Regions from separate parts of the Streptomyces sp. BL1 genome, predicted to be linked through region 1. Evidence: riboswitches for the same ligand, from Rfam matches in the RefSeq annotation. Region 1 holds a riboswitch; each other region holds the start of a gene.
The links. Region 1 has a riboswitch for cyclic di-AMP ahead of AC3AGO_RS10470 (M23 family metallopeptidase). Riboswitches for the same ligand answer to the same signal wherever they lie in the genome.
Positions count from the first base shown of each region.

Region 2: it holds a riboswitch for cyclic di-AMP, as region 1 does, so the genes downstream of both, AC3AGO_RS18575 (M23 family metallopeptidase) here and AC3AGO_RS10470 (M23 family metallopeptidase) in region 1, are expected to answer to the same signal.
Region 3: it holds a riboswitch for cyclic di-AMP, as region 1 does, so the genes downstream of both, AC3AGO_RS14780 (C40 family peptidase) here and AC3AGO_RS10470 (M23 family metallopeptidase) in region 1, are expected to answer to the same signal.
Region 4: it holds a riboswitch for cyclic di-AMP, as region 1 does, so the genes downstream of both, AC3AGO_RS23310 (transglycosylase family protein) here and AC3AGO_RS10470 (M23 family metallopeptidase) in region 1, are expected to answer to the same signal.

Region 1 is NZ_JBXYWZ010000002.1:2,362,155-2,369,373, reverse strand. It holds gene AC3AGO_RS10485 (DNA gyrase/topoisomerase IV subunit A) at 1-1,761, opposite strand, end outside; gene AC3AGO_RS10480 (M16 family metallopeptidase) at 2,023-3,372, shown strand; gene AC3AGO_RS10475 (M16 family metallopeptidase) at 3,399-4,769, shown strand; cyclic di-AMP (ydaO/yuaA leader) riboswitch at 4,991-5,149, shown strand; gene AC3AGO_RS10470 (M23 family metallopeptidase) at 5,164-6,000, shown strand; gene AC3AGO_RS10465 (GntR family transcriptional regulator) at 6,139-6,843, shown strand; gene AC3AGO_RS10460 (HPr family phosphocarrier protein) at 6,956-7,219, opposite strand, start outside.
Region 2 is NZ_JBXYWZ010000002.1:4,199,188-4,206,406, reverse strand. It holds gene AC3AGO_RS18580 (aldo/keto reductase) at 1-553, opposite strand, end outside; gene AC3AGO_RS18575 (M23 family metallopeptidase) at 1,396-2,550, opposite strand; cyclic di-AMP (ydaO/yuaA leader) riboswitch at 2,807-3,024, opposite strand; gene AC3AGO_RS18570 (PP2C family protein-serine/threonine phosphatase) at 3,312-4,454, opposite strand; gene AC3AGO_RS18565 (PP2C family protein-serine/threonine phosphatase) at 4,703-6,016, shown strand; gene crcB (fluoride efflux transporter CrcB) at 6,013-6,501, shown strand; gene AC3AGO_RS18555 (DMT family transporter) at 6,986-7,219, shown strand, end outside.
Region 3 is NZ_JBXYWZ010000002.1:3,369,675-3,376,893, reverse strand. It holds gene AC3AGO_RS14795 (hypothetical protein) at 1-74, opposite strand, end outside; gene AC3AGO_RS14790 (class II aldolase/adducin family protein) at 138-959, opposite strand; gene AC3AGO_RS14785 (NlpC/P60 family protein) at 1,088-2,218, opposite strand; gene AC3AGO_RS14780 (C40 family peptidase) at 2,602-3,780, opposite strand; cyclic di-AMP (ydaO/yuaA leader) riboswitch at 3,789-3,956, opposite strand; gene pcrA (DNA helicase PcrA) at 4,172-6,622, shown strand; gene AC3AGO_RS14770 (M23 family metallopeptidase) at 6,748-7,219, opposite strand, start outside.
Region 4 is NZ_JBXYWZ010000002.1:5,308,264-5,315,482, forward strand. It holds gene ppdK (pyruvate, phosphate dikinase) at 557-3,310, shown strand; gene AC3AGO_RS23310 (transglycosylase family protein) at 3,551-4,801, opposite strand; cyclic di-AMP (ydaO/yuaA leader) riboswitch at 4,810-5,005, opposite strand; gene AC3AGO_RS23315 (response regulator) at 5,491-6,276, opposite strand; gene AC3AGO_RS23320 (oxidoreductase) at 6,360-7,219, opposite strand, start outside.

The DNA of each region.
Region 1 (7,219 bases):
GGACGCCGACTCGGGCAGCTGCGGAAGGTCCACGACCTGGAGGCGCAGCAGCCGCCCGGTGGAGGTGACCGCGCCGACCTCGCCGCGCGTCGTGGCCGGCACCGCGGACACGATCACATCGTGCTTCGCGCGCTTCGCCGACTCGTCGAAGACGGTCCCGCCGTTCGCCGTACGCGCCAGCAGGCCCGTCGAGGAGAGCAGCACCCGGCACGGGTCGTCGGCGACCTCCAGCGGCACCGCCGCGACCGTCGTGCCCGCCGCCTCCAGCAGCTCGGTGCGGCGCGGCGTGCCGTACTTCTTGGCGATGGCGCCCAGTTCGGAGGAGACCAGCTTCCGCAGCTCCGCGTCGGAGTCCAGGATCCGGGTGAGCTCCTCGATGTCGGCGCGCAGCTTGTCCCGCTCGCTCTCCAGCTCCAGCCGGTCGAACTTGGTGAGCCGGCGCAGCGGCGTGTCGAGGATGTACTGGGTCTGGATGTCGCTGAGCCCGAAGCGCTCCATCAGCGAGGACTTGGCCTCGGCGGAGTTCTCGCTGGACCGGATGATCCGGATGACCTCGTCGATGTCGATCAGGGCCACCAGCAGCCCCTCGACCAGGTGCAGCCGGTCGCGCCGCTTGGTCCGCCGGAACTCGCTGCGCCGCCGCACCACCCGGAAGCGGTGGTCGACGTAGACCTCCAGCAGCTCCTTCAGGCCCAGCGTCAGCGGCTGACCGTCCACCAGGGCCACGTTGTTGATGCCGAAGGACTCCTCCATCGGCGTCAGCTTGTAGAGCTGCTCCAGCACCGCCTCGGGGTTGAAGCCGTTCTTCAGCTCGATCACGAGACGCAGTCCGTGCTCGCGGTCGGTGAGGTCCTTGACGTCCGCGATGCCCTGCAGCTTCTTGGAGTTGACCAGGTCCTTGATCTTCGAGATGACCTTCTCGGGGCCGACCGTGAACGGCAGTTGCGTCACGATGAGGCCCTTGCGCCGCGGCGTCACCTGCTCGACCGTCGCCGAGGCCCGCATCTTGAAGGTGCCGCGCCCGGTCGTGTACGCGTCCTGGATGCCCTCCAGGCCGACGATCTGACCGCCTGTGGGCAGGTCGGGGCCCGGCACGAAGCCCATCAGGGTCTCCAGGTCGGCGCCCGGATGCCTGATCAGATGCCGTGCGGCGGCGATGACTTCGCCCAGATTGTGCGGCGGCATGTTCGTCGCCATGCCGACGGCGATCCCGGAGGCGCCGTTCACCAGCAGGTTCGGATAGGCGGCCGGGAGGGTGGCCGGCTCCTCCTCGCTGCCGTCGTAGTTGGGCCCGAAGTCGACGGTGTCCTCGTCGATCGAGTCGACCATCAGACCGGCGGCGGGAGTGGAGCGGCACTCGGTGTACCGCATCGCGGCGGGCGGGTCGTCGTTGCCCAGGGAGCCGAAGTTGCCGTGCCCGTCGACCAGCGGGAGGCGCATCGAGAACGACTGCGCCATGCGCACCAGCGCGTCGTAGATGGCGCCGTCACCGTGCGGGTGGAGCTTACCCATCACCTCGCCCACCACGCGGGCGCACTTGACGTGCGAGCGCTCGGGCCGCAGGCCCATCTCGTGCATCTGGTACAGGATGCGCCGGTGCACGGGCTTCATTCCGTCGCGGGCGTCCGGCAGCGCGCGCGAGTAGATGACCGAGTAGGCGTACTCCAGGTAGGAGCTCTGCATCTCGTCGACGACGTCGATATCGAGGATGCGCTCCTCGAAGTCGTCCGGCGGCGGGGTCTTCGTACTGCGGGGGGCCATCGCGGCTGCGGCTCCTTCGGTGCGTACCTGCGGGGTGTGACCTGACGGGCGGAACGCGGACCATTGTGGACCGTGCCACCGACAACGAGCGCCCCGACCCGGCGGAGCGGCCGGGGGAGCCCGGATCAGAGAGGGTGCCGGGCGGCACCACCGCACAGACGGTACGGGAACTTCGCCCGTTGTCCGCGCGGTTGCATACAGTGACAGGATCGGCTGACGTTACCGGCCACCAACTCCCGCGAGCGAAGGGACTCCACGCCCATGGGTCACACGGCCACGCCCCCGCCTGCCACCGGCGGGCTGACAGCGACCGAACACCGGCTGTCCAACGGCCTGCGGGTGGTGCTCTCCGAGGACCACCTGACCCCGGTCGCCGCGGTCTGCCTCTGGTACGACGTCGGCTCCCGCCACGAGGTCGCGGGCCGCACCGGCCTGGCGCACCTCTTCGAGCACCTGATGTTCCAGGGGTCGGCCCAGGTGAAGGGCAACGGCCACTTCGAACTCGTGCAGGGCGCGGGCGGTTCGCTGAACGGCACCACCAGCTTCGAGCGGACCAACTACTTCGAGACCATGCCGGCCCACGAGCTGGAGCTCGCCCTGTGGCTCGAGGCCGACCGGATGGGCTCTCTGCTCACGGCACTTGACGACGAGTCCCTGGAGAACCAGCGCGACGTCGTGAAGAACGAGCGCCGCCAGCGCTACGACAACGTGCCGTACGGCACCGCGTTCGAGAAGCTCGCCGCGATGGTCTACCCCGAGGACCACCCGTACCACCACACGCCCATCGGCTCGATGGCCGACCTGGACGCCGCCTCGCTGGAGGACGCCCGGGCCTTCTTCCGTACGTACTACGCCCCCAACAACGCGGTGCTGTCCGTCGTCGGGGACATCGATCCCGAACGGACCCTCGCCTGGGTCGAGAAGTACTTCGGCTCCATCCCCGGCCACGGTGGCAAGCACCCGCCGCGGGACGGCGCGCTGCCCGAGGTGATGGGCGAGGAGAAGCGCGAACTCGTCGAGGAGGACGTGCCCGCGCGCGCCCTGATGTCCGGCTACCGGCTGCCGGAGGACGGCACTCGCGCGGGTGACGCCGCCGACTTGGCGTTGACGGTGCTCGGCGGCGGCGAGTCCTCCCGGCTGCACAACCGGCTGGTGCGCCGCGACCGGCTCGCCGTCGGCGCCGGGTTCGGCCTGCTGCGGCTGGCCGGCGCGCCCTCGCTCGGCTTCCTCGACGTGAAGGCGTCCGGCGGCGTGGAGGTGTCCGCGATCGAGGCGGCCGTCGACGACGAGCTGCGCCGGTTCGCCGAAGAGGGGCCCACGCCCGAGGAGATGGAGCGGGCGCAGGCGCAGTTGGAGCGCGAGTGGCTGGACCGGCTCGCGACGGTCGGCGGCCGCGCCGACGAACTCTGCCGGTACGCCGTGCTGTTCGGCGACCCGCAGCTGGCCCTGGGCGCGGTCGGCCGCGTCCTGGAGATCACCGCACAGGAGGTGCAGGCCGTCGCCGCGGCCCGGCTGCGCCCCGACAACCGCGCGTCGCTGGTGTACGAGCCGACCACCGAGCACGCCGACGCCGAAGCAGCCGCAGACGAGAACGAGGAGCCGGGCCAGTGAGCGACGCCGCCGCCCCCACCCCCGAGATGACCTTCCACCCGCAGCCGCACGGCGGGCAGCCGAAGCCCTGGGCCTTCCCGGCACCCGAGCGCGGCCGGCTGGCCAACGGGCTGACCGTGCTGCGCTGTCACCGCCCCGGCCAGCAGGTCGTCGCCGTCGAGATCAGCCTGCAGGCGCCGCTGGACGCGGAGCCGGAGGGCCTGGACGGCGTCGCCACGATCATGGCGCGGGCGCTGTCCGAGGGCACCGACAAGCACACGGCCGAGGAGTTCGCCGCCGAGCTGGAGCGCTGCGGCGCCACCCTCGACGCGTACGCCGACCACCCGGGCGTCCGGGTCTCGCTGGAGGTGCCGGTCTCCCGGCTGCCCAAGGCGATGGGCCTGCTCGCCGACGCGCTGCGCGCCCCCGCCTTCCCCGACGGCGAGATCGAGCGCCTCGTCGCCAACCGGCTGGACGAGATCCCGCACGAGCTGGCCAACCCGGCCCGCCGGGCCGCGAAGGAGCTCTCCAAGGAGCTGTTCCCCGCCGAGTCCCGGATGTCCCGGCCCCGGCAGGGCACCGAGGAGTCCGTGGCACGGATCGACGCCGCCGCCGTCCGCGCCTTCTACGAGGCGCACGTCCGTCCCGCCACCGCGACCGCCGTCGTCGTCGGCGACCTCGCGGGCACCGACGTGGACGCGGCGCTGGCCGACACCCTCGGCGCGTGGACCGGCTCCACCGCCGAGCCGCTCCCGGTGCCCCCGGTCACCGCCGACGACCGCGGCCGGGTCGTCATCGTGGACCGTCCCGGCGCGGTGCAGACCCAGCTGCGGATCGGCCGGATCGGTCCCGACCGGCACGACAGCGCCTGGCCGGCCCAGGTCCTCGGTACCTACTGCCTGGGCGGGACCCTGACGTCCCGTCTGGACCGGGTGCTGCGCGAGGAGAAGGGCTACACGTACGGCGTGCGCGCCTTCAGCCACGTGCTGCGCTCCACCCCGGACGGCGCGGGCGCCGCGCTGCTCTCCGTCTCCGGCTCCGTGGCGACCGACGTGACCGGGCCCGCCCTGGCCGACCTGTGGACGGTGCTCCGCACGCTCGCCGAGGGCGGGCTGACGGACGAGGAGCGCGACGTCGCCGTGCAGAACCTGGTCGGTGTCGCCCCGCTGAAGTACGAGACGGCGGCGGCCGTCGCGGACACGCTGGCCGATCAGGTCGAGCAGCACCTGCCGGACGACTTCCAGGCGCAGCTGTACGCGCGCCTCGCCGAGACCGGCACCGTCGAGGCCACGGCGGCGGCGGTCAGCGCCTTCCCCGCCGACCGGCTCGTCACCGTGCTCGTCGGTGACGCCTCGCAGATCGCCGAGCCGGTCAGGGAGCTGGGCATCGGAGAGGTCACGGTCGTCACCGGAGGCTGAGGACAGGCAGAACGCCGCGAAACCCACGAAGCCGGGCGGGACTTCCCGCCCGGCTTCGCCGTTGTCCGGAGCATGTTCGCCGTATGTCTGAATTGCCCATTGGTGCCCCGGTGTCGGGTGTGGCATGCCCAACAAACGGCCCGATCGGCTTGGTGGTTCATTGATGTCCCATTTAGCTTCGTTGCCGCTGTTCGTCAGAAGTGACCGCGCCCGCGGCCGACGCGCAGTGATCGCCGAGTCCCCGTACGGCGCGAGCCAGGGGAGCCGGGGACCCACACGTCCCTTGGGGTGAATCGGATGCCTCCGCACGGAGGTGTCCGTAGGAGACCTTCCTGCTCCGAACCCGTCAGCTAACCCGGTAGGCGAGACGGAAGGAAAGGAGTTGCGCCAGCTCATGGCGTTCACCCGTGCCACCGGTAAGCATCGTGCGCCCAGTCGGACCCGCCGTCGCGTGTCCGCGGGCGCCGCGGGCATAGCCGGCCTCGCCGCAGTCGGCGTCGTCGGTACCGTCGCCTCCCCGGCCTTCGCCGACGGCCCCTCCACCGCCCCCTCGGGCGACACCGGCCTCACCCAGGCCTTCGACGTGGACGGCCGCGTCGCCGACGCCGTCGCCCACCAGGCCGACGTACAGCAGACCGCCGCCGAGAAGGCGGAGGTCGAGGCCGCGGCCAAGAAGGCCGCCGCCGAGGCGAAGCAGCAGGCCAAGGAGGCCAAGCAGAAGGCCGACGAGGCGAAGCGCAAGGCCGCGGCCGAGAAGGCGAAGAAGGAGCGCGAGGCCAAGGAGAAGGCGGCCCGCGCCGCCGAGGCCAAGCGCGCCAAGCTCAACGGCTACGTGGCGCCCGTCGGGCACCCGCAGCTGTCCACCCCGTACTCGGCGTCCAGCGGTCTGTGGTCCTCCGGTTCGCACACCGGCGTCGACTTCCACGCCGGCATCGGCACCCAGGTGAAGTCCGTCGCGGCGGGCGAGGTCGTGGAGGCCGGCAACGGCGGCGCGTACGGCAACAACGTCGTCATCAAGCACAAGGACGGCCACTACAGCCAGTACGGCCACCTGTCGTCCATCGGCGTCTCCGTCGGCCAGTCGGTCACCGCCGGCCAGCAGATCGCGCTCTCCGGCAACACCGGCAACACCACTGGTCCGCACCTGCACTTCGAGATCCGCACGGGTCCGGACTACGGCTCGGACATCGACCCCGTGGCGTACCTGCGCTCGCAGGGCGTCACCCTCTGACGCTCCGTCGTCCAGCAGTACAACGCAGCACAGGAACCCCCGGCCGGAACAACGGCCGGGGGTTCTTTTCACGCCGTATTTACCTGAGCGGTACGCACTCCGTCGGAAATTCGACGCGGTTGCCATACAGTTCTGTGCATGGGAAATACCGGGTCTCCGAGTGTGCGTGAACGCGGACTCTGCACGGCAATCCGCGACGATATCGTCGGCGGAACATTCCCACCCGGTGCCCGGCTCACGGAGGAACTCCTCGCCCGGCGGTACGGCGTCTCCCGGGTCCCGGTCCGCGAGGCGCTGCGCACCCTGGAGTCCGAGGGCTTCGTTGCGACCCGCCGGCACGCGGGCGCGTGCGTCGCCGAGCCCACCGAGCGGGAGGCGGCCGACCTGCTCGACATCCGCGCGCTGCTGGAGCCGCTCGGCGCGGCCCGCGCCGCGCAGCGCCGTACGCAGGCCCATCTCAAGGTGCTGCGCGGCCTGGTGAGGCTGGGTCAGCAGCGGGTGGACTCCGGGCACCTCTCCGACCTGCGGGCCCTGGAGGACTGGTTCCACGAGACGCTGGCGCAGGCGTCCGGCAGTCCCGGGCTCACCGGGCTGCTCACGCAGGTCCGCCGCAAGATCGCCTGGATGTACGCGGTCGACCTGCCGCTGCGGGCCACCGCCGTCTGGCAGGAGTACGGGGCGATCACGGACGCGGTGGTGCGCGGCGACGCGGACCGCGCCAGGGTGCTGACGGCCCAGCACGTCGAACGTTCCGCTGTGCTGCACCGGTTGCGCAGGCCGCCGGGGAAAGCGGCGGTGAGCGGAACGAAACCTGGCGTCAATACGGCGCGCGACCGCATTTAACACTCCCCGTATACAAAGAACGGAGGGAATTCACGGGCTGCGCCTGCGTGAATTCCCTCCGCCTGTTGTGCACGGAACCGGAAGTCCGGTTGTCCGGAAGTGGTTTCCGGAATCAGACCGTTTCCGGGAGCTCCTCGAGGCCCTCGGCGACCAGCTTCGCCAGACGGTCGAGCGCGGCGTCCGCGTCATCCGCCTCGGAAGCCAGCACGATCTCGTCGCCGCCCTCCGCGCCGAGACCCAGGACGCCGAGCATGGAGGCGGCGTTCACGGCGTTGCCGTCGTCGCCCTTCTTCACGGTGACCGGGACGCCGGCGGCGGCAGCGGCGCGGCAGAAGATCGAGGCGGGGCGGGCGTGCAGGCCCTCGGCCCAGCCGAC
Region 2 (7,219 bases), 1.8 Mb from region 1:
GGGCGAGGCCCTCGCGGGAGCTGAAGTCGAGGGAGGCCTGGAGGCGGGCCGGGGTGATGTTGGAGGCCGCGATCTCGCGGACCTTGCCCTCCTTCACCAGCTCGTCCAGAGCGGTGATGATCTCCGAGACCTCGACGCTCTCGTCGTCGAAGTGCGTGTAGTACAGGTCGATGTAGTCCGTACGCAGCCGCCGCAGCGAGTCCTCGACGCCGGCCTTGATGGCCGGTGCGGAGAGGCCCTTGTTCGGGGGCAGCGCGCCGACCTTCGTCGCGAGGACGACCTGCTCGCGTACGGTGCTGCCGCGCTCGGCCAGCCAGTTGCCGATGACGGTCTCGGACTCGCCGCCCGAATTGCCGTCCACCCAGGCCGAGTAGACGTCGGCCGTGTCGATGAAATTGCCGCCGGCGGCGAGGTACGCGTCGAGTACGGCGAACGAGGTCGGTTCGTCCGCGGTCCAGCCGAAGACGTTGCCGCCGAGGGAGAGCGGGGAGACGGCCAGCGTGCCGAGAGGGCGCCGGTCCTCCGCGGAGTGGGAGTGAGAGTCAGAAGCCATGATCCCGACCGTAACTCCGTCCCGGCCACAACTCCCCTCGGAACGCCCACCGGACCGGAAAACCGGCGGCCCTGGTGTCGGGGGGTGAGCCACCAGAGCCGCCGGGGTCATGAGGGACGTGAGTCCGAGGACGTGAGTCCCGAGGACGTGAATCCCGAGGACGTGAGTCCGAGGGGCGCAGTCATGAAGGGCCGGGCTGAGGGCCGGGCTCCGCGGCCACCCCCGTACGGGCGCCTGCCCTACGGGATCGGCCCGTACGGGTCCTGGCCCCTACGGGAGGGCGCCCCTACGGCAGGGCCCCCGTTCGCCGCCGCCCCGTCCCCTCCTTGGTGTACCGCCGTGCAGGTCCGCAGGTCGGATGGTGCGTTGACCGGGCGGTTCCGCCGGCGGGCCGGGGCGGCGGCGTGCCCACGTCACCTGCGTGGTGGCCGGTGACGTGACATCTGCGGTACGGGGGCCGTGCTCCGGTACGAAGAGGCCGGGGTACCCGCGCACCGCCCGCCGAACCCCGAGGCGCAGGACGGAAGTAGAGAGCGGGCCGGCCCAGGAGCCCCGAGTCCGGCGGACCGGACCACGAGCCCCGCCGCCGAGTCCGGCGGACCGGACCACGAGCCCGGGGCCGGGTCCTGCGGACCGGACCAGAAGCCCTGCCGGGCCCGGCGGACCGGGCCCGGCAGGCCAGACCCGCCGCCCGGAGCCGGCGGCCCGGGACCGACCACAACCGGCCGGCCCCGAAGCCCTCAAGACCACAAAGCCCCAAGCCCCGAAGGAACCGAAGGCCCCCGAAGGTCCCGGAAGGCCCCGGAGATCCAGAGACCCCCAAGCCCCCAAGCCCCCGCCCCTCAGACGCTGAGGCCCTTCCCCCGCAGCCAGGCCAGTGGGTCGACCGCGTCGCCGCCGCCCGGGTGGACCTCCACGTGCAGGTGCGGGCCCGAGGAGTTGCCGGTGGAGCCGACCCGGCCGATGACGTCGCCGGTGTTCACCTTCTCGCCCGCCGACTTGTTCATCGACGAGAGGTGGCAGAACCACAGCTCCGTACCGTCGTCCAGCTCCAGCACGATGCGGTAGCCGAACGAGCCCGCCCAGCCCGCTTCCTTGATGGTGCCGGTGTGGATGGCCTTCACGGGGGTGCCCGTAGGGGAGGCGAAGTCCTGGCCCGAGTGGGTGGACTGCCACATGCCGCCGGAGGCGCCGAAGCCCTCGGAGAGCGTGTAGTTGGAGACCGGGACGGTGAAGGAGCGGGCCAGCTTGGCGAGTCGGGCGGCCTCCGCCTTGCGCTGCTTCTCCTCCTCGATCTTGCGCTGCTTCTCGGCCTCCGCCTTGCGTTCGGCCTTGGCGTGCGCGGCCGCCTTCTCCGCTGCGGCCTTCGCGGCCTGCTGCGCCGCGGCCTCGCGGGCCTGCGCGTCGGCCTCGTTCTGCTGCTGGTCGGCCTGCGCGAGGATGCGGGAGCGGAGCGCCTCGCCCGCGTCGGTACGGCCGGCCTCGGTGTCGCCGTCGGTGAGGCCCGCCTGCGTGAGGGGCCGGCCGGCGGCCACGGTGGTCTCGTCGTCCGAGCCGCTTGCCATCAGCTTGTCGACGCCGGGTATCTCGTCGGCGCCGGGGAGCTTGTCGGCCGCGGAGGCCAGGTCCGGCATCGAAATGGGCGCCGGGGCCTTGTCCTTGGCGGTGGCCATGCCGCCCGCGCCGACCGCGGCGATCATGCCGACGCCGAGGACGGCACCGCTGCGGGCCATGCCGCCGCTGCGCTGCTTGCCCACGCGGTGTCTGCCGCGGACGGGGCGGAGGGAGTCCTCGGTGGGGTTCCACTCGTCCCACTGCTCGCTGTCGTCCCGCGCGTCGGGCGGTCCGTACGCCACGCGGGGGAGGACGGAGGTGGCCGAGGGCGCGTCCCCGGAAAGGGAGTCCCCGGAGAGGGAGTTCCCCGACAGGGGTTCCCCTGACAGGGATGGGCCGGAGGGTGAAGTCCCGTACGGGGAGGGGCCGTAGGGGTCGGCCATGCTGCCGTACTCGTCGTACGCGGGCCGCGGCCCGCCGTGGGTGCCGTACGCGCCGCCCTGCGGCTCGTACGCACCGCCCTGCGGACCGTACGCACCGCCGCCGGACCCGTACGCGCCACCGGGCCCGTAGGAACCGCTGTGAGTACCGCCGTGGATGGTGCCGTGCTCGGTGCCGTACTCGCGGCCGCCGAAGGGCGGTTCGCTCACGGGCGAGGCTTCGGGGGCATGCCTCATGGACGCCACGGGTGGCGCTCTCCTTTCCTTCCTTCTCGCCTACCGGGTTAGCTGACGGGTTCGGAGCAGGAAGGTCTCCTACGGGCGCCTCGTGGGAGAAGGCGTCCGATTCACCCCGGACCTCTCCGGACGGCCCTTACGGGTCCGGCCGTTGAGGAACCCTTCTCCGGCGGCATCGTCGACGCCCGGCTGAGAAGGGGTGGTTCCCCGGTTCCCTCGGTGCTGTAGCTATCGAGTTGTGACTCGTGGTGCCGCACTTACAGGATTCGGCGACGGCGCACGGTGCCGTCTCTCGTGACGGCAGTGACGACCGCGCTGCGTTATCGAACGTTAATAGAGCCGGGCCCCGGATTCCAAGCCGTTCCGGTGAATTTGTAGTCGGGTTTGCCAGGCACTTTTCCCTCACACAGGGTCAATTGGGGCGCAGAATCACGCGTTTTGCGCCACGTACTCGCGGAGAGTGACGAACACGGAGCGGCATCGGCCCCGTTGACACGCCGTCACGTCAGCCGCCGGCCTTCACGTCGTCACCACGACTTCGCACTCGCCCCGTGATCAATGTGATCTTGAGCGGTACGCCGTGCCGCGAGCAGCGCCATGTCGTCGGTCGTCCCGCCGCCGCCCGTGTACGCCTGAACGTCCGCCATCACGGCGTCGAGCAGCGCGTCCACGGTCCCGAAGCGCTGCCCCGCCAGCTGCTTCACCGGCTCGTAGAAGGCGCCGTCGACCGCGGACCGGGCCTCCGACAAGCCGTCCGTGTAGAGGAGGAGTTGGGCGCCGGGCGAGAAGCGGACTTCCTCGGCGTGGTCCGGCCACCGCCCCAGCTCCGGCATCCCCAGGGGCAGCGCGTGGACCGAGGGGTCGACGGAGCGCACCGACCCGTCCGGGTCCAGCACCAGGGGGGCCGGGTGGCCCCGGTTGACGATGCGCAGGGTGTCGGGCCGGCCGGCGGGCAGTTCGGCCAGCACCGCCGTCGTGAACCCCTCGAACTGGTCCAGCCCCTGCCGCCGTTGGCCCTCCCGCTGCAGTGCCCCCTCCAGCCGCGCCGCCAGCCCCTCCAGCGTCCACTCCTGCTCGGCCGCCTCCCGGAAGGCGCCGATCACGATGACGACGGCCTCCACGGCGCCGAGTCCCTTGCCCCGTACATCACCGATCAGCATCCGCGTCCCGTACGGGGTTTCCTGTACGGCATAGAGGTCCCCGCCGATCCGCGCGTCGGTCTGCGCCGCCTGGTAGCGCGCCCCGAACTCGAGCGTCCCGATCCGGCCGGGCGGCAGCGGCAGAACGGCGCGCTGCGCGGCTTCGGCGATGCCCCGCGCGGAGGCGAGCGCGGCGTCGCCGCGGCTGAGCACCCGGTTGATGAAGACGGCGAGCGCGCCGACGGTGACGATCGTCAGCGTCCGCATGACGGCGGACAGACCGTCCGCTCCGACGTCGACGAGCAGCAGGTACGCGAAGCACAGCGAGGAGACCACGCCGGTGAGGGCGGTGCAGCGGATGCCGCAGAAGGGGGCGGCGACCAGCGGTGCGGCGGAGAAGAAGGGCGCTCCGGTGATCGCGGGATTGTCGGAGACCGCTTTGCAGAGGAGGCCGAGGACGATCAACAGAGCCGGAACCCAGCGGGCGTACACCGGCTTGTCCCTGCCTATGGCAGGCACTCTCTCCCGCACCAGTCCGCTCCCTCTGTTCCCGCTGTCCCTGTGCTGAGGCACCCGACCAATCTGGCCCGTCCCGTACGGGTCGGCCAGTTGACCTCCCCCATTCGCCCCGCCCCCGGCCGCTCCCGCCGCGCGGGCCGCGCCGCGGAACGTTCCACTGGAACGACTAGCCGGCAAGACGACCGGCCGGTAGGACGGGTCGGCGACGGCCGGAGACCGGTGTCCGGGGCATCGGAATGCCGCACGAAGGAGCGCGATCGGTGGGTACGGGCAGGGCCCTCACACAGGCGAGACCCGCCGCGTGGCCACCGGCGTGGATGCGCTGGCTGCCCCCGGTGCTCATCGTCCTCGCGGTCGTCCTGGAACTGGGCGCGCCGCCCCGGTACTTCTTCGGTTCGCTCCTCAGCGCGGCCGTGCTGCTCGGCGCACTCGTCTACCGGCCGCCGGCGACCGCCGCGACGGGCGTCACCTGCGTCGTCATCCTGCTGGTGCTCAACCTCGCCGACAGCGACGAGTACGACGCGCACATCGGCGGCTCCCTGGTGACCCTCGGCGTGGTCATCGTGCTCGTCACCCTGCTGTCCCTGGCCCGGGTGCGGACGCTGCGTCAGCTGAACCAGGTGCGGGCCGTCGCCCAGGCGGCCCAACTCGCCCTGCTGCGGCCCCTGCCGGAGCGTATGGGCCCCGTACGGATGGCCGGCTTCTATCAGGCGGCCACCGACGAGGCGCTCATCGGCGGCGATCTGTACTGCGTACGGCAGAGCCCCTACGGGCTGCGGGTGCTGGTGGGGGACGTACGGGGGAAGGGCATCGGTGCGACGGGGACGGTGGCCACGGTGCTGGCGTCGTTCCGCGAGGCGGCCACGGTCTGCCCGGACCTGCCGGAGGTCGCCGACAGGATCGAGGCGTCGCTGGCGCTGGACCGGGAGGACGCGGCCTCGGGGATGGTCTCCGGGATCGGCCCGGTGACCCTGACGGGGCCCGGAGGCCGGCACACCCGCGCGGCGGCCACCGTCTCGGGGAATCCTGCGGACATGGACGCCGTCGCCCGGAGCGCCGACGAGCTGTTCGCGACGGCCGTGCTGCTGGAGTTCCCGCCGGGGGAGGAAGTGGTGCGCATCCTCGACCGCGGCCATCCGCCGCTGATCCGCCTCGGCCGGGACGAGGTCACCCCGCTGGAACCCGAGTACGGGCTGCCGCTCGGCCTCGGCGAACTCGCCCCGTCCGCGCAGCGGGTGGGGGAGTTCGCGTTTCCGGCAGGCCGGATGCTGGTGGCCTACTCGGACGGCGTCACCGAGGCCCGCGACCGGGACGGCGCGTTCTATCCGCTAGAGGACCGGCTGGCCGCGCACTTCACGGACGCGGCGACGGACTGGGACGCGGCTCCCCCGTCGTCGCCCGCGGACGTCGTCACCTTCGTCCAGCACGACGTCACCCGCTGGACTCCCGTACTCGGCGACGATCTGGTCGTCGTCGTCCTCCAGCGCTGCGCCGACGAGCGCCGTCCGGACGGGGCCGGCGACGGGAGCGACGAACCCGGCGGCGAGAGCGACGCATCCGGCGACGGCCCGTGAGGGCTTCCGGCAGCGGGCAGGCGGGCGAGCCCCTCGACCCCGACGTCGATCTGCGGGTGCCCGCGCAACGGGGCGAACTGCGGCGCGGGCACGGGTCCGTACTGGCGGCGGTCGCCGTGGGCGGGGCGCTGGGCGCGGTCGCCCGGTACGGCGCCGCGCAGCTGTGGCCGACGTCTCCCGGCGGGTTTCCGTGGACGACGCTGTGGGTGAACGTGTCCGGGTGCGCGGTGATGGGCGTGTTCATGGTGCTGCTCACCGAGGTGTGGACTGCTCATCCGCTGGTGCGGCCGTTCTTCGGTACGGGGGTGCTGGGCGGGTTCACCACGTTCTCGACGTACGCGGTGGACATCCGGACGCTGGTGGCCGGCGGCGAGGCCCGTACCGGCCTGGCGTATCTGGCGGTGACGCTCCTGGCGGCACTGGCCGCGGTCTGGGCCACGGCGTGGACGACGCGCCGCGTCCTGGCCGTACGGAGGGCGCGGTGAACCGGGCCGGGCCGGCGGGGGCACACGCCGGCTGACCGGGCCGCGCGACCGGACCGCGACCGGGACCGGCACAGCGCAGCCGCCTGACTGTTCCTCACCACCCGCTCCCGCTCCGCCCGTTGAGCCGCGCGTGACCTGTCGCGGCTGCCCGCACGGCTTCGCATCCGTGGGGCCTGAGCTGCGGTGGTACCGGGAGGAACAGACCGGTTCGCGGGGGATGTCCAGCCGTCCGGCGGGGTTTGTTAGGTAAGCCTTACCTGCCTTAAAGTCTCCCGGCCAGATCCGGCCGTGCTCACCGCTCGACCGGCCGGATCCGACGCATCGTCATGTCCCGTCCGGGATGTGACGCCTTGCCATGTCCCGTCCGGGACAGTCCCCACCGGATCGGAGAACCGCACGTGTTCACTTCCGCCGCGCCCCCAGCGGCCGCAACCGCCCCGCCGCCCGCCTGCCTTGTGACGGCAGCCCCGCACGGGGAGGCCGGATGAGGGGCAACCGTACGGTGCTCGACCCCGCGCTCACCGCTCTCGCTCCGGCGGTCTGGGGCAGCACCTACCTGGTGACGACGGAGCTGCTGCCGTCCGACAGGCCGCTGCTGGCGTCCACCGTGCGCGCGCTGCCCGCCGGCCTCGTGCTCGTCGCGGCCGGCCGTGTCCTGCCGCGCGGCGCGTGGTGGTGGCGTGCGCTGGTGCTGGGCGTGCTGAACATCGGCGCCTTC
Region 3 (7,219 bases), 1.0 Mb from region 1:
TCCGGGTTCGGCGCGCTGCCCGCGCTGCCGCAGCCCGAGCCCCGCGTGCCGTCCCGTGCCGTATCGACGGCCACTGTGCAACCCCGCCTCTCAACTACCAAGCGCTGATGGGGGATTGTGCCTTATGGCCGCAAGCGTCAGCTCAGCAGGTCCGGTTCTTCACGAGTCACTCCTGCGTACAGCGGCTGGTAGTTGATCCATGCGACGAGATCGCTGCCGAGCTGTTCGCGGGTCGTGACGGCATTCCTGTGGTCGATCAGCACGGGCTTGCCGGAAGCGCGTGCGGACAGCTGGATCTCGCAGGCGCGCTCCATCTGGTGGAACCACCACGCCGCCGAGTCGACCGTGTCGCCGACCGTCAACAGGCCGTGATTGCGCAGGATGAGCCCCTTGTGCGGGCCGAGAGCCGACGCGATGCGGCGGCCCTCCTGCTCGTCGACGGCGACGCCGGTGTACTCGTTCAGCAGCGCGTGGTCCTCGTAGAAGGCGCACGCGTCCTGCGTGAGCGGGTCGAGCAGCTCGCCGAGCGCGGACAGCGCGCGCCCGTGCGTGGAGTGGCTGTGTGCGACGGCAACGACATCCGGGCGCGCCTGGTGCACTTGTGAGTGAACGACGAACGCCGCCTGGTTGACGTGCCGGCGCCCCTGGAGGACCCGGCCCAGCTCGTCGACGAGCAGCAGATCGCTGACCGTCACGTGCTGGAAGGGCACCCCGAACGGGTTCACCCAGAAGCAGTCGGTGAACTCCGGGTCCCGTGCGGTGATATGGCCCGCCACACCCTCGTCGTACCCGAACCGGGCGAACACGCGCAGCGCCGCCGCCAGCCGCTCCTTGCGGTGCTGCCGCTCCTCGGCCGGGGAGAGATTCTCGGGCGGCAGGCTGAAGTGCAGCTCTTCCGGGGGTATCGGGGCCGGGCGGGCGGTGCCTGCCGGGTGGGCGGGTTCGGCGGGGTACGACATGGGCCTGCTCCTCCTGATCGCAGCGCGGTACGGAAGCGGAAGCTACCTGTACGTACGTCAACTGACCAGGGCCGGGCGGGCGTCGGACCGGGCACGCGCCGGACCGGGCGGGGGCCCGGCCGCGGTGCTCAGGCCGGACGCATCGCGCCCGAGAAGGGCATCTCGTCGATCGGCGCGACCCGGACCGGCGTGCCGGGACGGGGCGCGTGGATCATCTTGCCGCCGCCGATGTAGAGCCCCACATGGCTGACGCTCTCGTAGAAGAACACCAGGTCACCAGGGGCGAGTTGGCCCCGGGCGACACGCTTTCCGGCGTCGATCTGTGCGTACGTCGTGCGGGGCAGCGAGACGCCGGCGGCCTTCCACGCGGCCTGGGTCAGGCCTGAGCAGTCGTACGAGCCGGGGCCGGTGGCGCCCCAGACGTACGGCTTGCCCAGCACGCCGCGCGCGAAGTCGACGGCCTGCACGGCGCGTCCCGCCGCCTGCCCGGGACGTACGGCGTCCCGGCCCGCGCCCGAACCGTCCGCGCCCGAACCGCTCGCGCCTGAACCGTCCGCGCCGTCCGAACGGGACGCGCGGGCGCCGGCGGGCGGCTCCTCACCGAGCGCCCGCGCGCGGTCCTCGGGCGAGAGCCGGTCGAGCAGCTTCTCCGCCTCCGCGAGCTTGTCCTTCACCGTCCGCTTGTGCGCACGGGCCGAGGCGGTCGCGTGCCGGAGGGTCTGCTCCGTCGCGGCGGCCTCGTCGCGCAGCTGCCGCACCTCCCGCGCCTGCGCGGCGATCTTCCGTACGGTGGCCGACTGCCGGTCGCCGGCGCGCTCGGTGACGGCCGCCCGGTCCAGATAGTCGTCAGGCGAGGACGAGAGCGCGACCTGCAGGGACGGGTCGAGGCCGGCGGTGCGGTACTGCGCGGTGGCGTACGAACCCAGGGTGTCCCGCGCCGCGTTGAGCCGGGAGCGGCCGCGGGCGGTCTCGTCGCGGAGCTCCTCGAGCCGGTCCTCGGCCGCCTCGGAGCGCTCCTCGGCGGCGTTGTGGCGTTCCGTCGCGCGCTCGGCCTGGCGGTGCAGCGCGTCCACACGGGAGGCGATCTGCTCGGGGGTCTGCTGTGGATCCGCGTGCCCCGAGCCTTCGAATGCGAACGAGCCGGCCGTCCCGGCGAGCGTGAGGGTGAGCGCGGCGCGCGCGGCGTTGCCGGTGAGCGGATGCGGCGGCCGGGGCCTGCGGTGGGAGGGGGAGGGGGAGGACTTGCGGTGCGAGGCCATGGTCCGGCCGTCACTTCCTTCGCGTCGTACGTCCCGCGAGGGGGAACCCGGCGGCGGCCCGCACAGGGGGGAACGGACCGCCGCCGGATCTTCGGCGGGGGTGGCCGGACGTACCCGAGGGGCGGGGCCCGGCCACCTGGGCGAGGACGCTAGCCCCACGGTCCGCGCCGCTGCCCGGCGTTGACCGCGACTGTCCGTTTTCGGCGGGGCGGGGAGCGGAGGGGGACCGGCGGCGCGACGGTCACGGTCGCCTTCCGGTGACTCGGCGATCGATGCGCGGATTCCGCGCCCCCTGCCCGGCAGGCCGTGTTACCGCCCCACCGCGGGGCCGTACGCCGTGGCGCCGTCGCGGTGTGGGGGAACCGCGACGGCGCAGCCGGAGGTCAGCCGGGGCGGACGGCCGAGTGGAACGGCATGTAGTCGATCGACTCGTAGCGCACGTTGGCGCCGGGCTTCGGCGCGTGGATCATCTTGCCGCCGCCGCTGTAGATCCCGACGTGGCTGATGTCGTCGTAGAAGAAGACCAAGTCGCCCGGCTGCAGCTGGGACTTGGAGACCGTCGTGCCGACCTTCACCTGGTCCCACGTGGTGCGCGGCAGCGATATGCCGGCGGCCTTCCAGGCATCCTGGGTGAGGCCCGAGCAGTCGTACGAGGACGGGCCCGTCGCACCCCACACGTACGGCTTGCCCAGCTGTTCCTTCGCAAAGCCGAGCACCTTCGCGGCCTTCGTCGCGTACGCGCCGTCCGACGTGCCGCCGGAGGAACCGGAGTCCGAACCGGACGACGAGCCGGAGTCCGAGCCGGAACCCGAACCCTCCTCGCGCTGCCGCTCCTCCTCGGCCGCCTGCCGGCGCTCCTGCTCCGCGCGGGCCGCGGCCTTGCGCTGCGCCTCGGCCTCCTTCTTGCGCTCCAGCGCGGCCAGCCGGGCCTTCTCCTGCGCGGTCAGCTTCGACAGCATCGTGCGCGCCTCGGACAGTTTGCCCTGCACCTCGCGCTTGCTGTCCCGGAGTTGGTCCTGCGCGGAGGTGAGCGATTCGAGCTGGCGGGTCGCCTCGGCGCGCTTCGTGCTGGCCGACCGCTGCTGCTTCTCGAAGTCGGCGACGGCCTCCTTCTGGCGGCCGGTCATCCGGTCCATCATGTGCTTCTGCTTGAAGAAGCTCTGCGGGTTCTCCGTGAGCAGCAGCGTCGCCGTGTCCGACATGCCGCCGGTGCGGTACTGCGCGGCGGCGATCGAACCGAGCAGCCTGCGCGCGTCGTTGAGCTTCTCGGTCCGCTGTGCGACCTGGCCGAGCATCGAGTCGACCTTCGAACGCTGCGCCGCCGTCTGCTCCTTGGCCGCGTTGTACTTCTGCGTCGAGACGCCGGCCTGCTGGTACAGCCGGTCGACCTTCTTCTTCACCGACTCCACGGACGGTCTGGCACCGCCGTCGTCGGGTGCGGCGCTCGCGCTCTGCGAGAGCAGAGTGACGGAGGCGAACGCGGCGGTGGTGACTCCGATGGCTCCGCGCTTCGTCGCGGCGGACTGCAATATGCGGGTGCGCGGCTTGCGGTGGGACGCCAAGGCCGGCGACTCCTTCCGTGCTCCGCCTACCGGGTTAGCTGTCGGGTTCGGGCGTCGGAAAGCGGCCCTACGGAGCGCATCGCGCGGTGCGCGCGCTCCGATTCACCCCTGCAGTACGTGCGTACGCGGTGGGTCCCCGGCTCCGGCACGGCGGCCGGACTCGGCGGGGGCGGTCCGTGCCGGCGCGGTCGCCGGCGAACGGTGCGGACTGCCCAGAGACGGCACGGTAGCGAAGTCGTGTGGCCCATGTGAAGGCTGTGAGCGATTCGTCCGTTATCTTTTCGTTGCCTCGCAGGTGAGCAGCGGCGGGGCGGTGCGGAAGCGGACAGCTGTGCGCAGTTTCCGTGCGGAGGGCAAGGGTGTCGGTGCGGGCGCCTAGACTCGTACGACGATGAGCAGCCTCTTCGACGACAGTCACCTCGCGCACCTGGAACCCCCGGCCGAGGAGGAGCCGCCGCCTCCTCCGGACCCGGAGGGACCGGACGCGGCGCCCGACGACCTCTTCGGCGGCACCTTCGGTTCCGGTGCCCGCGAGCCGTACCACCGGGACGGCGCCCCGCGCACCGTCGTGGACACGGCCGCGCTGCTGGACGGGATGAACGAGCCGCAGCGCGACGCCGTCGTGCACACCGGCTCGCCGCTGCTCATCGTCGCCGGCGCCGGCTCCGGCAAGACCCGCGTGCTCACCCACCGCATCGCGTATCTGCTGGGCGCCCGCGGCGTCCACCCCGGCCAGATCCTCGCGATCACCTTCACCAACAAGGCCGCGGGCGAGATGAAGGAGCGCGTCGAGGAGCTGGTGGGCCCGCGCGGGCAGGCGATGTGGGTGTCGACGTTCCACAGCGCGTGCGTGCGCATCCTGCGCCGGGAGTCCAAGAAGCTCGGTTTCACCTCGTCGTTCTCGATCTACGACGCGGCCGACTCGAAGCGGCTGATGGCGCTGGTGTGCCGGGATCTCGACCTCGATCCGAAGCGCTTCCCGCCCAAGTCGTTCAGCGCGAAGGTGTCCAACCTCAAGAACGAACTGGTCGACGAGGAGGACTTCGCGGGGCAGGCCAGCGACGGCTTCGAGAAGACCCTCGCCGAGGCGTACGCGATGTACCAGGCGCGGCTGCGCGAGGCCAACGCCCTGGACTTCGACGACATCATCATGACGACGGTGAATCTGCTGCGCGCCTTCCCGGACGTGGCGGAGCACTACCGGCGGCGCTTCCGGCACGTCCTCGTGGATGAGTACCAGGACACCAACCACGCGCAGTACGCGCTGGTGCGGGAGCTCGTCGGCGGCGGGGACGACCCGGCGGAACTGTGCGTCGTCGGCGACGCCGACCAGTCGATCTACGCCTTCCGCGGTGCCACCATCCGCAACATCCTGCAGTTCGAGGAGGACTACCCGGACGCGACGACCATCCTGCTGGAGCAGAACTACCGCTCCACGCAGACGATTCTGAGCGCCGCCAACGCCGTCATCGAGCGGAACGAGAACCGCCGCCCGAAGAACCTGTGGACCCGCGCCGGGGACGGCCCGCGGATCACCGGCTACGTCGCGGACACGGAGCACGACGAGGCGCAGTTCATCGCCGACGAGATCGACCGGCTCACGGACGGCGGCGAGGCCAAGGCCTCGGACGTCGCGATCTTCTACCGTACGAACGCGCAGTCCCGTGTCTTCGAAGAGGTGCTGATCCGGGTCGGCCTGCCGTACAAGGTCGTCGGCGGTGTCCGCTTCTACGAGCGGCGCGAAGTCCGGGACGTGCTGGCCTACTTGCGGGTGCTGGCCAACCCGGAGGACTCCGTCTCGATGCGGCGCATCCTCAACGTGCCCAAGCGCGGCATCGGGGACCGCGCCGAGGCGATGATCGAGGCGCTGTCCTCCCGCGAGAAGATCACGTTCCCGCAGGCGCTCATCCGGGTCGACGAGGCGTACGGCATGGCGGCCCGTTCGGCGAACGCGGTGCGGAAGTTCAACGTGCTGATGGACGAACTGCGCACCATCGTCGAGTCGGGCGCAGGCCCTGCCACCGTCCTGGAGGCGGTGATGGAGCAGACCGGCTATCTGGCCGAGCTCCAGGCCTCCACCGACCCGCAGGACGAGACCCGCATCGAGAACCTGCAGGAACTCGCCGCCGTCGCCCTCGAGTTCGAGCAGGAGCGTGCCGAGGACGAGCCGGGCACGCTGGCCGACTTCCTGGAGCAGGTCGCGCTCGTCGCCGACTCCGACCAGATCCCCGACGAGGCGGAGGGCGAGGAAGGCGAGGAGGCCGGAGTCGTCACGCTGATGACGCTGCACACGGCCAAGGGGCTGGAGTTCCCCGTGGTGTTCCTGACCGGCATGGAGGACGGCGTCTTCCCGCACATGCGCGCCCTGGGGAACACCAAGGAGCTGGAGGAGGAGCGGCGGCTCGCGTACGTGGGCATCACCCGCGCCCGGGAGCGGCTGTATCTGACCCGCTCCGGCATGCGCAGCGCCTGGGGCCAGCCGCAGTACAACCCGCCGTCCCGCTTCCTGGAGGAGATCCCCGACTCGCACGTCGAGTGGAAGCGCACGGGGAAGGGCGCGGCACCGGGCGTCTCCGTCAGCACGGGCGGCGGCATCGGCGCGGGGCTCTCGTCCCCGGGCAGCCGGGGCCGCGGCGGCCCGAGCGGCTTCGCGACGCGGCGGACTTCGGACCGGCCGGTCGTCTCCCTGACAGCCGGGGACCGGGTGACGCACGACAGTTTCGGGCTGGGCACCGTGGTCGCGGTGAAGGGCAGCGGCGACGCGGCGGAGGCGACGATCGACTTCGGCGGCGAGAAGCCCAAGCGGCTGCTGCTGCGGTACGCGCCGGTGCAGAAGCTGTAGCTGCCGTACGGCAGTCGGCAGCCGTTGGCGCGGCTGTCGGCTGTCGGTTGCGGGCTACGGCTGTCGGCTTACGCCTGGGACTTGGGGCTGTCGGCCGGGGGCGTTCGGGCGTCGGGGCCCGGGGCTCACCCCGGGTTCAGGCCCTTGCTGCGCAGCCAGGGCAGCGGGTCGGCGGCGTCCCCGCCGCCGGGGTGGTACTCGAAGTGCAGGTGCGGGCCTGTGGAGTTGCCCGTGGTGCCGGAGTAGCCGATCACGTCGCCGGCCTTCACCTCACCGGAACGGATCTTGGTGCTGCTCAGGTGGCAGTACCAGGTCTCGGTGCCGTCGTCCGACTTGACCTTCATCATGTTGCCGAAGGACACATCGAACTGGGTGGTGACGGTCCCGTCGGTGGCCGCCTTCACCGGCGTGCCCTCGCTGACGGGGAAGTCGATGCCGCTGTGCAGGGACATCCAGTTGAGGCCCGCCGAGCCGAAGGTCGCGCTGAGCCCGGGCTGGTCCACCGGCAGCGAGAACTTGGGGCGCATCGCCTCCTTGCGCGCCGCCTCCTTGGCCTTCCGCTCCCGCTCCGCTTCCTGACGCTTCTTCAGGTCGATG
Region 4 (7,219 bases), 2.9 Mb from region 1:
GTCAGGCTAGCGGCCGGTACGGGCCCCGTACGGTCCCGGCACGCTCGGGCGGGGCGACACGCGGCGCGCACGTCTGGCACCGGGTGCCGGGCGAGCGGGCGGAATCCTCGAAGACGTGCCCGCGTAGGGGCAGTTCGCCATCTCGTGTCCGGTATCCGGCGTATGCGCCTCCCATCAGAGTGTCCGCATTCTGGAATGCAGGCACCCTGTGCCGCGTGATGCTCACCACTCTGATCAGAGGTGTGCTCAGATGAGCGCTCACCTGTGATCTGCACATCTCCAAGGAGCGGGGTGGGACTTTACCGAGCCTTGGTTCGTGGTGTGAACGATCAACTTCCCTTTTCGTGCTGTTCATCCGTTTTGCCGCACGGGATCGTGGAGACGCGTATTCGAGAGATGGACATCAACCTCCGTCCCCCGTAAGCCCGCTGTGACTTTCGATCATTGGGCGAGTGCGGGTTACAGCCGTGTGACGTGCTGCTGGACGTACCTCAAAGCCTTTGATCTGGGTACGCTCCCCGCCGTCAGGGCAACCGTCCACGAGGAGCCGAGTCCGGTGGCCGTTCACGCAGAGAACGCAAAGAACGCATCCAGCGCGGCGCACAACGCCAGTGCGGATAAGCGGAAGTTCGTCTACGACTTCACGGAGGGCAACAGGAACCTCAAGGACCTCCTCGGCGGGAAGGGGGCCAACCTCGCCGAGATGACCAACCTCGGTCTCCCCGTCCCTCCGGGGTTCACGATCACGACCGAGGCCTGCAAGGTCTACCTGGAGTCCGGGGACGAACCCCCGGCCCTGCGTGAGCAGGTGGGCGCGCAGCTGGCCGCGCTGGAAACGAAGATGGGCAAGAAGCTCGGGCAGGCCGACGACCCGCTGCTGGTGTCCGTCCGCTCCGGCGCGAAGTTCTCCATGCCCGGGATGATGGACACCGTCCTCAACATCGGGCTCTCCGACGAGTCGGTGAACGGGCTCGCGCGGCAGTCCGGCGACGAGCGCTTCGCCTGGGACTCGTACCGCCGGCTCATCCAGATGTTCGGCGACACCGTCCTCGGCATCGAGGGCGAGCTGTTCGCCGAGGCGCTGGACGAGGCCAAGCGGGAGGAGGGCGCGGTCAGCGACGTCGACCTGACCTCCGCTCATCTGCGCGGCCTGGTCGAGCAGTTCAAGGCGATCGTGCTCAAGGAGACCGGGCGGGAGTTCCCGCAGGACCCGCGCGAGCAGATGGACCTCGCCGTACGGGCGGTCTTCGACTCGTGGAACGGCGACCGTGCGCGGCTCTACCGCCGCCAGGAGCGCATCCCCTCCGACCTGGGCACCGCCGTCAACATCTGCTCCATGGTGTTCGGCAACCTCGGTCCGGACTCCGGCACCGGCGTCGCCTTCACCCGCGACCCGGCCAGCGGCCACCAGGGCGTGTACGGCGACTACTTGCAGAACGCGCAGGGCGAGGACGTCGTCGCCGGCATCCGCAACACCGTGCCGCTCGCCGACCTCGAACAGCTCGACAAGAAGTCCTACGACGAGCTGATGCACATCATGGAGACCCTGGAGACGCACTACAGGGACCTGTGCGACATCGAGTTCACCATCGAGCGCGGCAAGCTGTGGATGCTGCAGACCCGCGTCGGCAAGCGCACCGCCGCTGCCGCCTTCCGGATCGCCACCCAGCTCGTCGACCAGGGCCTGATCGACGAGGCCGAGGCCCTGCAGCGGGTCAACGGGGCGCAGCTCGCGCAGCTGATGTTCCCCCGCTTCGACAGCAACGGCGGCCTCAGCGGCGAGGGCATCGCGCAGATCGGCCGGGGCATCGCCGCCTCGCCGGGCGCCGCGGTCGGCAAGGCGGTCTTCGACTCGTACACCGCCGTGAAGTGGTCGCGCTCCGGTGAGCGGGTCATCCTCATCCGCCGCGAGACCAACCCGGACGACCTCGACGGCATGATCGCCGCCGAGGGCATCCTGACCTCGCGCGGCGGCAAGACCTCGCACGCGGCCGTCGTCGCCCGCGGCATGGGCAAGACCGCCGTGTGCGGTGCGGAGGAGCTCGAAGTCGACACCAAGCGGCGGCGGATGACCGCGCCGGGCGGCACCGTGATCGACGAGGGCGACGTCGTGTCCATCGACGGCTCGACGGGCAAGGTGTACGCGGGCGAGGTCCCGGTCGTGCCGTCGCCGGTCGTCGAATACTTCGAGGGCCGTACGCACGCGGGCGCCGGCGACGAACTGGTGCAGGCCGTGCACCGGATCATGTCGTACGCCGACCGGAAGCGCCGGCTGTCCGTGCGGGCCAACGCCGACAACGCGGAAGACGCCTCCCGCGCACGGCGGTTCGGCGCGCAGGGCATCGGCCTGTGCCGCACCGAGCACATGTTCCTCGGCGAGCGGCGCGAACTGGTCGAGCGGCTCATCCTCGCCGACACCGGCGAGGAGCGCGACGAGGCGCTGAACGCGCTGCTGCCGCAGCAGAAGGGCGACTTCGTCGAGCTGTTCGAGTCGATGGACGGGCTGCCCGTGACGGTGCGTCTCCTCGACCCGCCGCTGCACGAGTTCCTGCCCGACATCACCGAGCTGTCGGTGCGCGTCGCGCTCGCCGAGTCCCGCGAGGACGCCAACGAGAACGACCTGCGGCTCCTCCAGGCCGTGCACCGGCTGCACGAGCAGAACCCGATGCTGGGCCTGCGCGGCGTACGCCTCGGGCTGGTCATCCCGGGCCTGTTCAGCATGCAGGTACGGGCCATCGCGGAGGCCGCCGCCGAGCGGAAGGCCGCCAACGGCGACCCCCGCGCGGAGATCATGATCCCGCTGGTGGGCACCGTGCAGGAGCTGGAGATCGTCCGCGAGGAGGCCGAGGCCGTCATCGCGGAGACCGAGCAGAAGTACGGGGTGGAGCTGGGCCTCTCGCTCGGCACCATGATCGAGCTGCCCCGGGCCGCGCTGACGGCCGGTCAGATCGCGGAGTCCGCCGACTTCTTCTCCTTCGGCACGAACGACCTCACCCAGACCGTGTGGGGCTTCAGCCGGGACGACGTGGAGGCCAGCTTCTTCACCGCCTACCTGGAGAAGGGCATCTTCGGCGTCTCCCCGTTCGAGACCATCGACAAGGACGGCGTCGGCGCGCTCGTACGGAACGCCGCGGAGGCGGGCCGGGCCACCCGGCCCGACCTGAAGCTCGGCGTGTGCGGCGAACACGGTGGCGACCCCGACTCGGTGCACTTCTTCCACGAGGTGGGGCTCGACTACGTGTCCTGCTCGCCGTTCCGGATCCCCGTGGCGCGACTGGAGGCCGGGCGCGCCGCCGCCAACGACGACTGACCATCCCGGGGCGCGCTCAGCGCGCCGGCTTCCGGGCCCTCACGCCGCGCACCACCCTCACCGGCGGCGCCGGGCCCGGGGCCCCGGAGGGGGCGGCACCTTGTGCGGAGGTGCCGCCCCCTCAGTTTTTGTTCCGGGGTGGCGCGGGCCCCAACGGCCGGATGCCCGGCACCCCTTGAGGGAGTGCCGGGCATCCGGTGCTCAGACCCTTGCGCCACCGTGTGGCTGCTGCGAGACGGCTCAGATGTTGATGCCGTGCTGCTGCATGTAGGCGACCGGGTCGATGTCGCTGCCGTACTCGGGGCCGGTGCGGACCTCGAAGTGCAGGTGCGGGCCGGTGGTGTTGCCGGTGTTGCCGGAGACGGCGATCTGGTCGCCGGCGCCGACCTTCTGGCCGGCCTGCACGGTGGCCGAGGTGAGGTGGCCGTACTGGGTGTACTTGCCGTCCTCGCCCTTGATGACGACCTCGTTGCCGTAGGCGCCGCCGTTGCCGGTCTTCACGACGGTGCCGTTGGTGACGGCCTTCACCGGCGTACCGGAGTCGGCGGTGAAGTCGACACCGGTGTGGCTGCCGCTGGACCAGCTGCCGCCGGACGCCTTGTAGGGCGTGCTGGTCTGGCTGTTCACGGGCTTCACGTAGTCGCCCTGGGCGCTCTTGGCGGCGGAGGCCTTCTGCTGGGCCTGCTGCTCGGCCTTCTCGGCGGCCTTCTTCGCCTGGTCGGCCTTGTCCGCGGCAGACGGGGCCTGCTGCGAGGCGCCGCCCTGCGGGGTGGCGCCGGAGTCACCGGAGCCGCCCTTCAGGTCGAGCTTCTGACCCGGGAAGATGACGTTGGCGTCCTTGCCGATGGTCTGCTTGTTGTCCTGGTACAGCTTCTGCCAGCCGCCCTGGACGCCCTTCGCGTCGGCGATCTTGCCGAGCGTGTCACCGGTGACGACCTTGTACGCGGTCGTGCCGGCGTTCTGCGGGGTGTAGTCCTGCTTGGGCTCGGACTTCTGCTGCTGCGGCTTCTCCTGCTGCTGCGGCTTCGCGTCGCTCTGCTGCTGGGACTTCTGCTGGTCCTGCTGCTGCGAGGACTTGTCGGAGGAGAACTGCGGCTCACCGCTGTTCTGGCTCAGACCGGCCTTGGGGCCGCAGTTCGGCCAGGCGCTGGGGCCCTGCTCGGCCAGCACCTTCTCGGCAATCTTGATCTGCTGTTCCTTGCTGGCCTCGCCGGCGCTCGGCGCGTACTTCGTACCGCCGTGGGCCTGCCAGGTCTGCGAGTCGAACTGCAGACCGCCCGAGTAACCGTTGCCCGTGTTGATGGACCAGTCGCCGCCGGACTCGCACTGGGCGACCTTGTCCCACGTGCTCACCGGCGCGGCCTGGGCATTGCCCGCGCCGAGCAGCGGAAGCGCGATGCCCGCGCCGCCGGCGGTCAGCGCCAGCGAGATACGGGCCATGCGGCGGGTCTGCTGACGGCTGTTGCGAGCGCGCTCAGAGATAGTGGCCATAAAGCTTCTTCGTTCCTCTCCTGCGCCTGCGAGGTGAGCTGTCGGATTCGGGCTGGAGATGCCCGGCCATTCGTGAAAGCGCTCCTTGACGCTTTCCACGGGATGGCTTCACCCCAAGCCGTTGCCTGCACCGATCGGGTGCGGGCACGGCACTTACCTGGTTCCCCCGCTCCTGCCGCCCTGTGAGTCGTGTGTATCCGCGAGACCGGGCGGCAGGATTAGGCGTCCCGGTCACGGAGCCGCCGCATGGGACGTGCGGTGGCGGCATGAACAGTAAGCAGACGAAATTCGCCATCACAAGGAACTGGACAGATCAGGGCACGTGTACAGATCCCCTACATTCCGTGGCCGGAGTTGATCTACCCGCCAACTCCCGTTGCCGTGTGGGGAGTTGAGGAGGCCCGTCTGACATGAACGCCGAACAATGGCGGAAACGGCGGCCGTTCTTGTGACCCGACTCACCGAGTTCCTGTGGTTTGGGTCACTGAATTACAAGATTCGATCTTGTGGCGTACGGCATTCGGGGGAAGATCAATGCGGAAAACGATCAGCACGCGCGGGAGGGAAAGTGACTGCCGTCACGGATGGCTGATCCGGCGCCAGTTCCCCGGAGAGCGGCGGCAGTACGACGCGCCGTACTTTCCAGAAATCCGTGAAATCCGGGAGGGTTTCTGCAGGGGCGGAAAAGGTCAGTCCGTACGGCCGGTGCCGGGCACCGCTGTGTCCGGGGAGGAGGCCGAAGGGGAAGAAGAAGCCGCGCCGTCCGGGTGATAGCGGCGCTCCGGCCGGCCCGTCGTGCCGTACCGCAGCGTGACCCGGGCACTGCCCGTGGCCACGAAGTGCTCCAGATAGCGGCGGGCGCTCACCCGGGACAGGCCGCTGCGCTCCGCGCACTCCGAGGCCGACACCCCCGCCCCGTCCTGGCACGCGTCGAGCGTGGCCCGCACCAGTTCGGAGGTCTGTTCCGTCAGCCCTTTCGGCAGCGGCCTGCGGTGTCCGCCGGCGTCCTGGCCGGCGTTCTGCGAGCCGGCGAAGATCCGGTCCACGTCGTCCTGGCCCGGAGCGGACAGCGAGGCCAGCTCGCGGCGCCGCTCCGCGTACCGCCGCAGCCGCTCCTGGAGCAGCTGCGGTTCGAACGGCTTGATGATGTACTGCACCGCCCCGCCGCGCTGGGCGCCCCGTACGGTCTCCGCGTCCCGGGCGGCGGTGACCACCAGCACGTCCGGGCCGTCCTCGGGGGCGCCGTCGCCGCGCAGGCCGCGCAGCACCTCCAGGCCGGGAACGTCGGGCAGATAGATGTCCAACAGGACCAGATCCGGCTGCAGTTCACGGAAGAGCGAGAGGGCCTCGGTGCCGTTGTGCGCGACGCCCGCGACGGTGAAGCCCGGGACGCGCTCGACGAGAGTGCTGTGCAGCCGCGCGACCATGAAGTCGTCGTCGACGACCAGTACGCGGACAGCGGGCCTCTCGTTCATGCGCGCCACCGTAGCGCACGGGTCACGACGGGCTGTATGCCACGTCACACGTGCCGGCCGGGCCCGGCCGGCGGGGGCCGGGCTCAGAGCGCGCCGTAGCCGACCCCGGTGAGGTGCTCGGACGCGGCCCACAGCCGTTCGCCCGCCGTGTCGTTGAGGGTCCACGGTGCGCGCCACGAGGGGGCGGGACCGCCGCGGACGCCGAGGATGCGCGGCCCCGCGAAGGAGTCGCCGGGCAGCCCGGGCTCCGTCGCCGCGTACAGCACGGGCGCCGCGCCCAGCTGCGCCGAGGAGGCGACCAGGCTGTTGCCCGCCTGCATCACCCGCTCGGTGAACGGGCGGCCCGCCATCCGCGCGCCCTTCGTCTGCAATTCGGTCGCCGAGTACCCGGGGTGTGCGGCGGTGGCCGTCAGGTCCAGGCCCTTGCGGCCCGCGCGGCGGGCGAGTTCGTGCACGAAGAGCAGGTTCGCCGTCTTGGAGGCGCCGTAGGCCGTCCAGCGGCGGTAGCGGCGCTCGCTGTTGAGGTCGCCCATGTCGATGTTGGCCAGCAGGTGCATGAGGCTGGACACCGTCACGACACGGGCGCCGGGCGCGGCCAGCAGCCGCTCCAGCAGCAGCCCCGTGAGGGCGAAATGGCCGAGGTGATTCACCCCGAACTGCATCTCGAAACCGTCCGCCGTGCGGGCGTACGGAACGGCCATCAGGCCCGCGTTGTTCACCAGCGTGTCCACGCGGTCGTACGGGAGGGAGTCCGCGAACGCGCGGACCGACGCCAGGTCGGCGAGGTCGAGCGGGCGGAACTCCACGTCCGCCTCCGGGACTTCGCGCCGCAGCCGCGCCGCGGCGTCCTCGCCGCGCTCCGTGCTGCGGCAGGCGAGAACGACGCGCGCGCCGCGGCGCGCGAGCTCCCGGGACGTGATGTAGCCGAGGCCGCTGTTGGCTC